One region of the Brevibacillus sp. NRRL NRS-603 genome, then DNA from elsewhere that is predicted to be linked to it. Evidence: riboswitches for the same ligand, from Rfam matches in the RefSeq annotation. Region 1 holds a riboswitch; the other holds the start of a gene.
What was found. A riboswitch is a leader RNA that binds a small molecule or an ion and turns the genes downstream of it on or off. The one in region 1 is predicted to bind cyclic di-GMP.
Positions count from the first base shown of each region.

Region 2: another riboswitch for cyclic di-GMP. It lies ahead of C7R94_RS03345 (GNAT family N-acetyltransferase); the one in region 1 lies ahead of ggt (gamma-glutamyltransferase).

Region 1 covers NZ_PXZN01000011.1:172,059-179,717, forward strand. The annotation lists gene C7R94_RS06830 (ABC transporter substrate-binding protein) at 1-725, shown strand, start outside; gene C7R94_RS06835 (glycerophosphodiester phosphodiesterase) at 755-1,474, shown strand; gene C7R94_RS06840 (methyl-accepting chemotaxis protein) at 1,537-3,525, opposite strand; gene ggt (gamma-glutamyltransferase) at 3,606-5,324, opposite strand; cyclic di-GMP riboswitch class I at 5,506-5,594, opposite strand; gene C7R94_RS06850 (SET domain-containing protein) at 5,841-6,458, shown strand; gene C7R94_RS06855 (glutamine--tRNA ligase/YqeY domain fusion protein) at 6,538-7,659, shown strand, end outside.
Region 2 covers NZ_PXZN01000008.1:1,448-9,106, reverse strand. The annotation lists gene C7R94_RS03385 (amino acid ABC transporter ATP-binding protein) at 1-389, opposite strand, end outside; gene C7R94_RS03380 (amino acid ABC transporter permease) at 404-1,063, opposite strand; gene C7R94_RS03375 (amino acid ABC transporter substrate-binding protein) at 1,137-1,913, opposite strand; gene C7R94_RS03370 (DNA alkylation repair protein) at 2,074-2,781, opposite strand; gene C7R94_RS03365 (hypothetical protein) at 2,909-3,094, opposite strand; gene C7R94_RS03360 (DNA alkylation repair protein) at 3,201-4,040, shown strand; gene C7R94_RS03355 (Crp/Fnr family transcriptional regulator) at 4,040-4,717, shown strand; gene C7R94_RS03350 (peroxiredoxin-like family protein) at 4,802-5,464, shown strand; cyclic di-GMP riboswitch class I at 5,648-5,734, shown strand; gene C7R94_RS03345 (GNAT family N-acetyltransferase) at 5,927-6,481, shown strand; gene C7R94_RS03340 (methyl-accepting chemotaxis protein) at 6,483-7,659, shown strand, end outside.

The DNA.
Region 1 (7,659 bases):
AGGGAGACAAAATTACCCGGTACGGCTTCTCGACGCCTGTTGATATCTGGTTCTACGAAGCGCTTGTTTTCCAAGGTGGGGGCAACATCCTGAGCGAGAACGGCAAGGAGCTGACGATCAACAACGAAGCGGGAAAAGCACCGCTTGAGCTCTGGTCCAAAATGGTGAGGGAAGGTATCATGAAAAACCCTCCAGGAGAGAACTACAATGCGTGGGATGTAGCGGAGCAAGACTTCCTGAATCAAAAAGTGGGCATGATTTTCACCTCGACAGGCTCCTTGACGGAATTGAAGAAAAATGCCAAATTTGACATGGGTGCAGCCTTCCTGCCAGCCAATAAAACGTTTGGTACGCCAACAGGCGGCGCGAATCTCGTGATGCTGGCGAAGTCGACCGATGCAGAGAAAAAAGCGGCGTGGGAATTCATGAAGTGGATGACCGATACCGAGCAAACGGTTCCGTGGTCCATCGCTTCCGGTTATATGCCTGTCACGACAGAAGCTATCGATTCTGCTGAAATGAAGGCATTCTATGAAAAAGAACCAAACTTCAAGGTTGCGGTAGATCAGCTGCAATACGGCTATCCTCGTCCAATGGCTCCAGGCTACAAGGAATTGCAGGATGTGATTCAAAAAGAACTGCAGCGTGCGATGCTTGGCCAAGCGACAGTAGATGAAGCGATGCAGGCGGCAACGGAAAAAGGCAGCAAGCTTTTGAAAAAATAATAGAAAGAAATGATAGAGGAGCTGGCGAAATGAACATTTGTATGGCACATCGCGGGTGGTCAGGCAAAGCCCCGGAGAATACAATGACAGCGATTCGACTGGCTTTGGCAGAGCCAGCTATCAAAGCAATGGAAATTGATGTTCAACTGACCCGTGACGGTGTTCCGGTGCTGATTCATGACTTTACGCTGGAACGCACGACCAATGGCCGCGGTCTGGTCATGGACCATACTTTGGCAGAGCTGCGTGAGCTGGATGCAGGGAGCTGGTTTGACGACAAGTTTGTGGGCGAGCGCATCCCTACACTGGAGGAAGTGTTGATCGCAGTAAAAGGTCGCTGCACGCTAAATATTGAGCTGAAAGCAACAAGTGACATGTATCCTGGTATCGCAGAAAAGGTGCTCGCGCTTGTAGAAAAGCATGGAATGAAGCAAGAGGTGTACCTGACTTCATTTGACCATGATTTGATCCGTCACGTTCGCACGCTCGATCAAGAAGTGCAGACAGGCCTGATTGTATATGGTCGCCCTGTACTCATGCTGGAACAGATGGAGGCAGCGGGTGCTACGATCCTCTCCATGGGATATCCGTTTCTGAATCGTGAGCTAACAGTAGCCGCGATTGAAAAAGGCTTCAAAGTCATTGCATGGACGCTAGATGATCCGAAGCATATCCGCGAAGTCATTTCGTGGCATCCTCAGGTTCAAATTTGCACCAACCATCCTGACCGGATGTGGGAGTTTGTATAAGCGCAAACAGGAAAGAGCCGCCGGGCAACATGCAAGGCGGCTTTCCTTTTTTGCTGTTTGGACTATATCTTGAATTTGCTTACATGAGATTGCAGTTCTTCGGCTATTCTTGCCAAAGAAGTAGCTGATGAACTGACTTCTTCCATAGCTGCCAGCTGTTCTTCTGTGGCGGCCGACACGCTTTGTGTTCCGTCAGCAGAATTCTCCGCTACTTCTTCAATGACACTGACCAATTCTACTACCTGTTTGGTGCCAAAAGACATTTGCTCAGAATAAGCCTTTACTTCTTGAATTTGGCTTGCTACTTGCGTGACAGCATCTTGGATCTGTTCGAAGGACTTGCCTGCATTGTTAACGACAGTAAGTCCAGTGGCGACCTCTTTGGTGCCCTGTTCCATCGAAAGGACAGCCTGGTTTGATTCGAGCTGAATCGTCGTAATCAACAGTTTGATCTGTTGCGCGGATTGCGCGGACTGCTCAGCCAATTTGCGCACTTCGTCTGCTACAACGGCGAATCCGCGCCCCTGTTCACCAGCTCTCGCCGCTTCAATCGCTGCGTTAAGCGCTAACAGATTTGTTTGTTCAGCAATGGCGGTGATGACTTGTACGATTTGTCCGATTTCCTGCGAGCTGTTTCCTAATCGTTTGACGATATCGGCAATGTTGCCGACAGTGTTCTCGATCGATTGCATCTGGCTGATAACGACCTGAAGGGCTTGATTGCCTTCCACTGCAATTTGGGAAGCGCCCAAAGCTGATTCGGCAGCTTGCTGTGCATTTGTGGCAACCTGTTGAGCTCCTGTCGATACACCTTGAATTGCGGTGACACTTTCCTCTACACTCTTCACTTGCTTTTCCGCACCGTAAGCTACTTCCTGAATCGTTATGGCGATTTGCTCGGTAGCCTTGCTCGTATGGTCGGCGTTGACTGACAATTCCTCTGCTGAAGAAGCGAGGTCTGAAGCTGTATCATTAACTTGTTGAATAATCGTTCGCAGGTTGAGCACCATTGTGTTTACTGATTGGGATAGCTGTCCAACCTCATCCTTGGTTCGAATTTGCAAGGGCTGTACAGTCAGTTCACCCTCGGAAATGCGGTTAGCCACAGAGGCAACTGCCGCAATAGGGCGTGAGATTTGTCGGGAAACAGCGTATGCGATTGCGGTCACGACAGCAACAACAACGATGACAATGATCCTAACCATGGTGGTAACGGATGAAACCGCAGACGTTATGGATTCGACAGGGATATGCAGATACAAACCAAAGTTGGTCTTGGGAATGGGGGAATAGGTGACAACGTATTCCTTGCCATTGTCCGAGTAGCTGTATGAGCCCTTTTCCGTTTTTCCTGATTTCAGGATTTCCATCAATGGTTGCGGCAGAGCGGATTCCTCAAGCGGCTTTCCGATCAGATCCTGGGTAGGATGGTACTGAATTTGATCCTTGTTATCAACGAGAATCGGATAACCATCGTTTCCAACTTTCAAATCCTTGAGAAATGTTGCTGTGAAGTCATCTACATTGACGAGCCCGGTCAAGACACCGAGCTTCTCATTGTTTTTCGTTTTTACAGGGGAAGCGACGATGATAGAGCGATTGCCGGTTGTCTTCGCAACAAGAACATCGGAGAAGCTGGGCTTGTCCTGCATACCGTCTTTGAAGAATTGGCGCTCGCCAAGATTGATTCCAACGCTTTTCGGGAACGTATCAGCCGTTACTTTTCCATCGCTTGCGATAAACGTATTTCCGTCATACAGTTTCATTTCCTCGGTAAACTTGCGGATAAATTCGTTTTTTGCCGCTGCATCATCGGATTGAATATCCGAGGTGCGGGCTAAAATCTGAATTTCTGTCATACGCCGGTCCAGATATTGATCCATAGCTATGGCTGTACTGGAAGTAAGGTCAACATAGGATGATTTTTGTTTATCAATCAGAATGGATGAAAAGCTGTTCGTGATAAACAAAGAAACGGCAGTAAGTGGAATGACAGCCACGACGAGAAACCAAAGGATCATTTTGTTCCTAAGCTTGTTGAACAAAAACATAGGTTTTTCCACTCCTAATCCGTGATTGCAAAATAGAAACAGGTAGACTGCTGAGATTTACTCAGCAGTCTGACAAAATATTAGTATCCCATTGCTGCGCCTTCACCGCGAGGGTCAGCACCGCCAAATTTTACATTGGTTTGCGGGTCAATCAGGATTGCGCCGGACTGTCCCATCGCGTCGGTATAGGCTGCTTCCAGCTTTTCGACTGGATGCCCACGTTTTATTAACTCGTCCAGGACTTCTTGAGGGATGCGGCTTTCCACCTTGAGATTGTTGGAAGCAGATCCCCAGTTGCGTCCATGCAGCCATCTTGGCGCTTCGATTGCGTCTTGCACGCTGAAACCAAAGTCGACGATACGCGTGACGAGAGCGGCTTGCGTTTGCGGCTGTCCTTCTCCCCCTTGTGTTCCGTAGAGAAGATAAGGCTTGTCCCCTTTAAAGAGCATAGCCGGGTTAATTGTGTGGAAGGTACGTTTTCCTGGTTCCAAATGATTGATGTGTTTGGGATCCAAAGAGAAATAGCTTCCGCGGTTTTGCAAAAGGACGCCTGTATCTTTCGCTACGATGCCGGAACCCCAGTCAAAATAGTGACTTTGAATGATGGACACGGCATTTCCATCTTTGTCGACGATCCCGAACCAGGTTGTATCGCCTTTTGGATCAAGTGGTTCTACAGATTTGGCGGCTTGCTTCATATCAATGCGCGCAGCTAAATCTTTCCCGTGCTGCTTGGACAACAGCTCATCCACAGGGATATCCACAAAGGCAGGGTCAGTTAGCCATTTGTCGCGGTCAGCAAAAGCTTGTTTGGTTGCTTCTACAATCGTGTGATAGTAATCGGGTGTTCCTTCACCCATGCTCTTGAGGTCAAAGTTATTCAAAACATTAAGAATAGAGAGTGATGCCATGCCTTGAGAGTTCGGTGGAACGTTATACGCTTTGTATCCTCGGTAGTCTACCGTAATTGGATCTGCCCAAGTGGAGGTGTGCTTCTCAAAATCTTTCAACGTGAGCAATCCGCCGTTGGCTTGCATGTCTGCTACGATTTTTTTAGCAACTTCTCCTTTATAAAAACCGTCAGCGCCTTTTTTTGCAATGATTCGCAAAGTATTGGCAAGGTCCTTTTGTTTGAGAATTTCCCCTGCTGCATAAGGATCGCCGTTGGGCTTCAGGAATGTTTTACGGAATCCATCAAAACGTTGAAGATTCTTCAAGTCATTGTCAGTTGGATCTGTCGCGTATTTCGTCCAATATACTTGGTTGGGAGAGACTGGATATCCGTTCTCGGCGTATCCAATGGCAGGCTCCAGCAGTCTGCTCCATTGAAGCTTGCTGTTTCCCATTTTTTTGTGTGCGTAGTTGTACGCCTCCCACCAGCCGGAGACCACACCAGGGACAGTGTTTGCTGATTCATAACCGCGGGACGGGATTTTTTCGTAGCCCTTGCCTTTGTAATAGTCGATGGTTGCCTTTTCGCCTGCGCGACCACTGCCGTTCAGCGCCTTCAGCTCTTTTGTTTTGGCATTGTAGATGAGCCAGAAGTTATCTCCGCCAATGGTTGTGTAATGGGGATAGACAACAGCTAAGGTGGAAGCGGCTGTAATAGCAGCATCTACTGCATTTCCACCGTCTTCCAAAGTCTTCAGGGCCGCAGCCGTAGCCAGATAGTGAGGAGTCGTCACCATTGCGTTCGGTGACATCGATGTTGGACGGTTAGCAGCTTGTGCTCCAGAGAATGTTGATACCCCGATGACAGCAGTCAGCGCGACGGTCGAGAGTTTCTTCCAGAATGACATTCCTATGAAACCTCCTTCATGATGAATAATATAATGATTCATTAAACCGGCTATCCGCTGTTGCCTCACCTCCTTTAAAAGTTAAAAATACACAAACATACAAAAGTAGACAAAAATAGACATTGTGAGCGCAAAAAAAGACCAATGATATAGGATCATTGGTCTCGTCCTACATCAATACTTCGGTAGCTGGCAAGCGTGTCCGCTGTTGCGGAGGTAGCCCCTGTAGCTTTGCGTCGCCGGATTTCCCCGGGTATGCCGTTTCGATATCAATGGGTGAAGCATAAAATGACACAATACTGATTCTATCGTTGTGGGAAAATGTTCCTAAAACTCCGTTTGCCAATAATATAGACTATTTACCATTTGTGGTAAATAAGAAAAAATTTTTAATCCGGAAAAATAGCCAGGAATAGCATGGGGATGGTTGTTTTTCGCAGACATTCACACACCTCCTGGGGCAAAACTGCTTATGATGATAAAAAGGCACATTCGCCAAGGAGTGAAACAAAGACCATGATGCATCCCGATACAGAATTGCGCTATATCAACGATGAGATCGGGTACGGTGTGTTTGCGACAAGGTTTATCCCAAAAGGAACGATTGTATGGGCACAGGATGATTTGGACCAGGTATTGGACCCTGCGTTTGTGGAAAGACTTGACTCATTACGAAAACAGGACGTACAAAAATATTCGTTTAAGAACCAGCTCGGAAGGTACATTCTTTGTTGGGATAAGGCAAGGTACGTGAACCACAGCTTTCATGCGAATTGTGTGCCGACCATGTATGATATGGAATTGGCTGCACGGGATATTTTTCCGGGAGAAGAGCTGACAGATGATTATGGAACGTTAAATTTGGATGAACCTTTCGATTGTTTGCCCGAGTCCGACACGGACCGATCCCGCGTAATGCCCGATGACTTGCTTCGGTATTACCCGCGGTGGGATCGTATTGCAGCGGAAGCATTCCAACGCTTCAATCATGTTGAACAGCCTTTGCTGCATCTGATTTCCCCGAAGCATCTCGAAACGATTCGTGGGATCACGGAGCAGCGCTTAGCCATTGATTCTGTCATTCACCTGTATTGCAGGTCACAATGGCAAACGAGGCAGCAATGGGAGACGTGAGCGGGTCGGTCAACGACCCGATTTTGTTGAACTCTGGGTAGAGAATCAGTATTATGGAATGTAAAGGTGAAGTGAAAGGTTGATTTCATTGGAAAACAAGGTAGCGGCATCCAATTTTATCCGCAATATCATGATTGATGACTTGCAAGAGGGCAAAGTAAAGGAAATCATTACCCGCTTTCCCCCAGAACCGAACGGGTATCTTCATATTGGACATGCAAAAGCGATCTGCCTCAATTTTGAGCTGGCTCGAGAATTCTCTGGCAAGGCCAACCTGCGTTTTGACGATACCAACCCGGTGAAGGAAGACATCGAATACGTAGAGGCCATCAAAAGGGACGTTCAATGGCTTGGCTTCGAATGGGACGGGTTGTTTTTTGCATCTGATTACTTTGAAGAGATGTACAACCGTGCGGTGCTTTTGATTAAAAAAGGTCTGGCTTACGTAGACGATCTGTCTCCAGAAGAAATGCGTAAAATGCGTGGAACGTGGACAGAGCCAGGCACAGATAGTCCGTTCCGCAATCGGTCTGTGGAGGAAAACCTGGACCTGTTTGCACGTATGCGCCAAGGTGAATTCAAGGACGGGGAAAAGGTGCTGCGTGCGAAAATCGACATGGCTTCTCAGAACTTCAACATGCGTGATCCGGTTCTCTATCGGATCTCCCATGCAACGCATCACAACACGGGCGACAAATGGTGTATTTATCCGATGTACGACTTCGCTCATCCGTTGGAGGATGCTATTGAGGGCGTGACACACTCCTTGTGCTCACTGGAATTCGAAGATCATCGCCCGTTGTACGACTGGGTAGTACGCGAGTGCGAAATGGAGAAGGTACCGCACCAGTACGAATTTGCTCGCTTGAACCTGACGAACACCGTTATGAGTAAACGGAAGCTGAAACAGCTTGTCGATGAGAATGTAGTAGACGGCTGGGATGACCCGCGCATGCCAACCATCGCAGGCTTCCGTCGTCGCGGCTATACACCGGAAGCGATTCGTACATTCGCTCGTGAGGTAGGGGTAGCGCGCGCGAACAGCACCGTTGACGAGAAAATGCTGGAGTATTTCATCCGTGAAGACCTGAAGCTAAAGGCACCACGTACGATGGCTGTTTTGAATCCGTTGAAGGTCGTCATCACGAACTATCCGGAAGGACAAGTCGAGATGCTCGAAGCGGAGATTAATCCAGAGAAC
Region 2 (7,659 bases), on a different contig from region 1:
TTTTCCAAGAGCTCTGCACTCTTTCTTTGGATGTCCGAAGACGCCTCACCTTTGACTACGCGTGGTGCGATCTCCAGATTTTCTTTTACTGTGAGATGAGGAAACAGATTAAAATGCTGAAAGACCATGCCCATTCTCGATGTGATCTGCTTGATTTCTTGATTGCCGGCATAAACGCCGTCCTTCACCAAATAATCATCCTGCACACGAATGCTGCCACCATTCACCTGCTCCAAATTGACCAAGCTGCGTAGCATTGTGCTTTTGCCGGAGCCAGATGGTCCAATTACTGCCACGACTTCGTTCTTTTTCACTGAAAACGAGACATCTCGCAAAACTTCCTGATTGCCAAATGATTTCTTTAGATTCGATACTTGAATGATATCCATATTGAGCCAGCCCTTTATTCGAATTTGAACCTTTTTTCCAGCCACTTAAAGAACAACGTCAACAATAGCGTCATCAACAAATAAATGATTCCGGCAATAAAAAACGGAACGATGGTAAAGTCGCGATTCACAGCCGTTTGTGCAAAGTGAAGCAATTCTGGAACAGCAACCGCATAGAGCAGTGCTGTGTCTTTTACGAGAGTAATTGATTCATTTGCGACGGCAGGCAAAGCCACGCGAAACATTTGCGGCAAAATGATCTTATTGGTTGTCTGCCATTTGCTAAAACCGAGGACCTGCGCCGCCTCATACTGTCCCTTGTCGATTGACAGCAGTCCTCCACGGAAAATCTCCGCGAAATACGCTGCGTAGTTCAGCACGAAGCCGACACATGCAGCGACGAACCGATCCATCACCAAATACTCTCCCACTACGGGCAAGAGAGGCAGCCCGAAGCAAATAAACAACAGCTGCAATAAGAGAGGCGTCCCACGCATCACATACACATACGTATGCGCGAGCCAGGCCAGCGCCTTATTATTGCTTTTTGCCATTAAGGTGATCAAAAAACCTAATGGAATGGAAAGCAGAATGGCGATGATAAACAACAGCACCGTCATCTGCGCCCCTTCTAGCATGGGCTTCGTAATGGAGAGAATGTAGTCTACGCTCATCTTGGTATGCTCCTAATCCTGAAAATAAAAGCGTGGCTTCGCCAATCAAGCGGCGAAGCCATCGCTGTTCTCCTTATTTCAATACACGATTTTCGCCGAACCATTTTTCCGATATTTTTGCAGCTGTACCATCCTGATTCAACGCATCCAGTGCTTTTTGCAGCTCATTCAACAATGCCTCGTTGCCTTTTTTGACGCCTACTCCATATTCCTCAGGGGACAGCGATTCTTCCAACTTCTTAAAAGTACCCGGTTCTTTTGCCATATAGTAATCAGCCACAACCTGGTCGATGACAACTGCTTCTACACGACCGATCTTCAAATCACTCAGTGCCAGCACGTTATCAGGGAACTCGGTAATCGATTTGACCTGATTTTTGATATCACTCGCATTAATCGCGTCAGCTGCGGAAGACAGCTTTTGCAAACCAATTCCTTTACCGGCCAAGTCTGAGAGCTTGGTCAAGTTGCTATTTGCCATCGTGACCACTACTTGTGCGTTTTTCAGATAAGGCTTGGTAAAAAGAACCTTCCCTTTTCTTTCATCTGTTATCGTATATCCATTCCAGATCAAGTCAATACGACCGCTGTTTAGTTCAGACTCTTTTGCACTCCAATCGATTGGTTGAAACTCGACTTGTTTTCCCATTTTTTCGCCGGCTGCACGCGCAAAATCAATATCAAAGCCAACTAGCTCATTTTTCTCATCCCTAAATCCCATTGGTGCAAACTTATCATCAATTCCGATGATCAGCTTGTTCGCGTCAGCGCCAGTATTTGTGCTGGAACAGCCCACTACCAATGAAACCATCGCACTCAGCAACAATGACATCCATGCTATTTTCTTCATCGTGATGATCCCCCTCGTTTCCCTACTCTATGTTTTACTCCGATAAAGTGGTAATACGTTAACAAGGTATCATGATAGCACATTAGCAAGAAATAGTCGATACTTTACTAAACAAAAGCACCTTAGAAATATACGCCAAATGATTGAGAAAAATGCCCCACTAGCAAATGCACGTCTTTTTCTTTTTTCCGACACTCCCTCGTTCCTCTATCTTTTTGATATACTCCGTAGCCAACGGAACCTTGCACGCTGTCTGTCCGACGTCTACATGTACTTTGCCAATCGCTGCGGCCACTTCCAGCGCTTCCTGATGAAGTTCCGCTACATACGCGCCTACTGAAATAACGAATTGATTCATGGTGTACCGCACACGATTCTGTTCCTGATGAATCGTCTCGTTCACTCTCATGAGGAGCCGTTTGATTTCTTCTTTATCCAGCTGTTCGTCGGGGGTAATCGACAAGTAGTTCGAATACGTGTTCCACCCACATGTGGCTACCATCTCTTCCTTTGACTCGATCCATTCTCGTGCCAACTCCATGGCAAAATGGCTCTCAGCGGCTACACTCGCAACCGTATACTCGGCGGGCGCGTACCAAGAGGCTTTCTTGACCCAAGACTGCAGCCGCTCTTTTGTCATGCTCATTGGGTCAACCGTCAATCCGGCCAAGTACATGGCGTCGTAGTTTCCCGTATCGTACAGCGCCTGAACGAGCTGCTGATCACGCTTTACCTCCTTGACCAGCTTTTTCATATCACCGACTCGCACGCCAAACAAAGGCTCTTTCGCCCCATGCCGCAATAACGTTTTTTTCGTCTGTTCAGTCCCCATCGCTTCGAGCTTCTGCATGACTTCTTCCAGCGTCATATTGCCACCCTCCTTTTCTTCTATTAATAGAATAACCAATTGAGCTCCTCCAACACGAAAAAGCCCTCCATATGCAAAGGAGAGCTTTTTCGTGCTAGAGCTTGACACTCTTTTCCTATTCTTATTGTTACGCCTGATTGCGTACTCTGATATACAAAACATTTCTCACGTTAATGACAACATCATCATACTGGAGCCATCCGTCGTTTTGATTAGCGACCATTTGAATGATCTCTTCCGGTTCCGTCGTTTCGATGCTAATCATTTCACCGCCTCCGGAAAAGTAAAATTGAATCACTTTTACTTCCTTCATCAAAATCCCCTCCTATTCCTTCTAGTTATCGGATAGTTGGAAAATTTTTGTTACGGGTGATTTTTATGTATACTTTTACCATTACCGCGAAAAGGAGTTTGTTGAAATGCCGGATTCGGTACACACGAGAAAAGGAGCAAGTAAAGCCTCACTCATCCCTGACAATGTATTAGCACTCCTTCATGCTGGAGAATTAGAAAGCGTCAATTTGACTGAATGGCAGGCTGTTAATCATATTCATTTGGTACGAATCGTTCTGCCTCATGTTACATTAGGCGCGTATGTCCCTCAACTTGTTGGTCAGCTAGAAGAGACCGGATCAACGAGCGGAATGAAAGCTATCCGTCTGATTGGACAAGAACTGCTTGCGATCTTACACAAATCGGGTGAACCCACAGCTACGGCTCCTGTTTTCCTATCGTTGGCCAACCACAAGTCAGACAGTGTGCGTTGCTGGAGTGCCTATATTATCGGCCTGGACAACACCTTATCTCTAGAAGAAAAACTAGCGCAAATAAAAAAATTCGCGGCTGATCATCATTTTGGAGTGAGAGAGATCGCATGGATGGCGATTCGAGATTCTCTCTTGCATGATCTGAACCATTCCATTCAACTCCTGAGCGAATGGGTACTTGATGCCGACGAAAATATTCGCCGCTTTGCGATAGAAGCCACACGCCCTCGAGGTGTCTGGTGCAAGCATATTGACGCATTGAAAAATGAGCCCGCTCGCTGCCTGCCTTTGCTCACACCAGTGAAGTCAGATCCATCCAAATATGTTCAAGATTCTGTAGGGAATTGGTTGAACGATGCGAGTAAATCACAACCAGACTGGGTGACACAGCTTTGTGACGAGTGGCTAAAAACCTCTGATACAAAGGAGACGAAAAGAATTGTCACAAAAGCGAAAAGAACGATCCTGAAGACCCAAACTGAACAGAAATGATGAACCCAATTACACATTTATCCCAATTTTATTTGTTGAATTCATTATCCGAGGAAAGTTTGCGCTTAATTGATCAATTAACCTCTCTAACCCCTTTTCCCAAAAATACGTGCATTCAAACACCAGAAAATTTTTCAGAGGGCTTCTACTTCATCAAACAGGGGAAGGTACGTTTATATAAAGTAAATCGGGATGGTCGGCAGTTCACATTCGATATCCTCGGGGAAGGCAATGTGTTTGGAGAAGTGGATCTCCTCTCATTAGGTACAAGAGAGATGTATATAGATGCCATCGAAGACTGCCTCATTTGTAAAATGAGCAAAGCAAAATTTGAAAGCTACCTCATCGAACATCCTCAACTGATGATGAAGATCATGAAGATCATTAGCGATAGAATGGTTTCGATCAGTCAAGCAGCCGAAAATCTTGCCCTTCTCCCTTTACAAGATCGCATTATTTCCACGTTGGTAAAGCTCGCCGATCAATTTGGCAATGCTAACAGTTCGGCGTTTCAACAAATTGACTTACCTCTCTCCCATCAAGAACTCGCCAATTTTGTTGGGGCATCCAGGGAAGCAGTGACGGTAGCATTACGTGCTTTAGCAAGAGAAGAACTGATTCAAACAGGCTTTAAATCCATTTCTATTCAGCGGGACAAAATTTTGAAGAGAATGTAATCCAGTTTACATCTTTCGCTCAAAAAGAAAGATATCGTAAAGCTATGGCTTCTACTATTCTTTCGAAAAAGAGGGGAACGACATATGGATAAACCACATTTTCAGAGCCTGCGCGAAGAGCTAGATTTTACAACCATTCAAATAGCAGACTTCCTCACCCGTGAAGTAACAGATGCATTTACAAGATCAATCGAGGAGCTGCGGACCTCTGGACACGCAAAGGGCTTGCCCCTTGGTTCGATTGCGCCTGATTTCACATTGAACGATCATGCTGGAAAGAACATTACCTTGTCGGAAGAAATCGTAAAAGGTCCTGTCGTCCTCACATTTTTCCGTGGATCATGGTGCCCCTATTGCAATTTAGAGATGCAAGCGTACCAAAAACAGATCGATACAATAAACTCACTGGGTGCCCAATTGTTTGCCATAAGTCCACAATCTCCTGCACACTCTCTTACTATGCAAGAGAACAATCGTCTGAGCTTCCCCGTTTTATGCGATACCAATAATCAGGTAGCAGAAAAATATGAACTCAGATTCAGACTGCCTGAATATTTACATGATACCTACCAATCATTAGATATCGATCTCACTCGTTTTAATCATGAAGATTCATGGACACTCCCCATACCTGCTACTTATATCCTCGATAAACAGGGCGTAATCCGGTCAGTATCCTTAGATCCTGACTACAAAAAGCGAATGGAGCCTACTGAAGTTATAGACATTCTGCGCACCCTAGCCTAACGCCCTACTCCCTACTTAATGAAGAACCAGTTGATACCGCAACTGGTTTTTTCGTACGTTCTTATATTATGAACAATTAGTTACTTCTCCCTACCAAAACTTGACACAGCTAATACAAATGGCTTATATTTTGCATGATTGTGTCTAGCAAAATTCGACACGTTTTTACAATTTTTGCTAAAGAAATGCAAAAGGCAAAGTCATCGAAAGGTGGCGACGCAAAACCACGGGTCTACAGTCTTCTTTGACCATGATAGCCGGGTTGCCATCATCATGAGACCATTTTCGATGTTGGTAGCTTCGGTTGTTCCATTTCGATGGAATGGCCTTTTTTTGTGTTGACATTTTTGAAAGGAGGATGAAAGCACTTTCATTTTTGCAACGGATGGAAAAACATAACTTTTGAGACGACAAACATACACAACATAGTTCAATCAGAGAAAATGATGGAGTGGAGAAGTTATGTACAAACAAGTAGAAACCGTACAAGAGTTAGCTAAATTTCATGAAATCAAAGAAACAGTATGGACAAGCATGGGCTTCGAGATGGAGTACGCGAAAGAAGGCTCAGCTCTGTTCCTCCTAATCGCCGAAGATGGTGAAGCAGGTGGAACATTTGAAATGACGCCCTTTTCCAAATCAAGTGCTTATATGAAATCACTTTTTCAGGACGTTGTTACAGAAGATATGAAAGTCATGGAGGTAGACAGTCTCGCTGTTTTGCCGAAATACCGCGGACAACTAGGGCAAAAAGGAATTTGCTTGATGATAGATTACGCTGAAAAGCATGGCTATACCCACGCAATCGGGGTAGCAGATCCGACATTTTTTAAATTTATTAACAAGAAATATCAAGTAAAGGCGACTCAGATCAAAGATATCGTATTTTACAAAGGGGCCGATGCTATTCCGACCCTCTTCCATCTCAAAGATGTCTATGACAATAAGCACGATCCGAAATATTCCTGGTACAATTCGTCGTCATCCAATCAAGTAAAAGTCGAGGTAGGTGGGTAACATGGATCACATTGATCTATTGAGAAGAAGAAACAATTGGGTCGTAATCGTATTCGCAAGTATTATTACGGTTGTTCAGATCTTAAACCTCTTTCTAGGCGTACCGTACACATTCGTTCTCACGGTACTGGGTATTTTGTATGGCGTGCTGGCACCTTTTGCTTACATCTCCAATCGCCCGAGCTTGCGGGAAAAAGCAGCGCCCTTCATGAAGTTTTTCAACTTCGCCGTAATCGGGATCTTCATGTTCATCATAGTTGGACTGGACCCGCACATGATCAATATCATGACTATTATGTTCTTTGTAGCAGTTATGGGGATTTATCAAGACCGACTCATCAATATTTTGACGATTGTATCGACATTGGGCATTGTCTCTTACTACTTCCTGACACAAAGAGAAACGATTTTCCATTCGACTAGCAACCTTGATCTAATGTACTTCCTGCTCACCTTCTGCTTCGTCTCTATCACGAGCATGATGCATGCTGTATTCAATAACAAGCTACAAGAGGAAAGTGAGCAACAAAAGCAAGAAGCGATTGCCTCGAAGGAATCGTTACAACGTGTTCTGGATCAGATCAATGAATCACTCACCTCTATGCAAGACTATCAAGAGAATTTGAACAAGGTGACGGACGGTGTAAATGTTCGCGCTGTCGAAACCGTCGCTTCCCTGCAAGACATTATGGAGTCCTTTACGGTCCAGACCAGCAATACAGACGAGCTTCGTCGGGAAATGAGCTCGACGAATTTGCAAGTTGAGGATATGACCCGCTCTGTTATAGAGATGCATGAGTACGTAGAATCTACCAAAGAAGCCACTAGCGAGAGTGGAAAACGCATTGGCAACATCGGCAATGACTTTGAACGATTCATCAAGGACATCCAAAGTACGAACCAGCTGATTCAAGAGCTCAATAAAGAAACCGAATCGATTGGGAAAATCATTCAAACCATTTCCGATATTTCTGCACAAACCAATCTGTTGGCACTCAATGCCACGATTGAAGCGTCTCGCGCAGGCGAACACGGCCGAGGATTTGCTGTCGTAGCAGATGAAGTACGCAAGCTGGCTGAATCCTCCAAGCTATCCTCCGAGTCGATCTCGAGCCTGCTCATGACCATCCGCGAAAAAATGAAACTCGTATCAGATATGATTTCCGAGTCGCAGACTT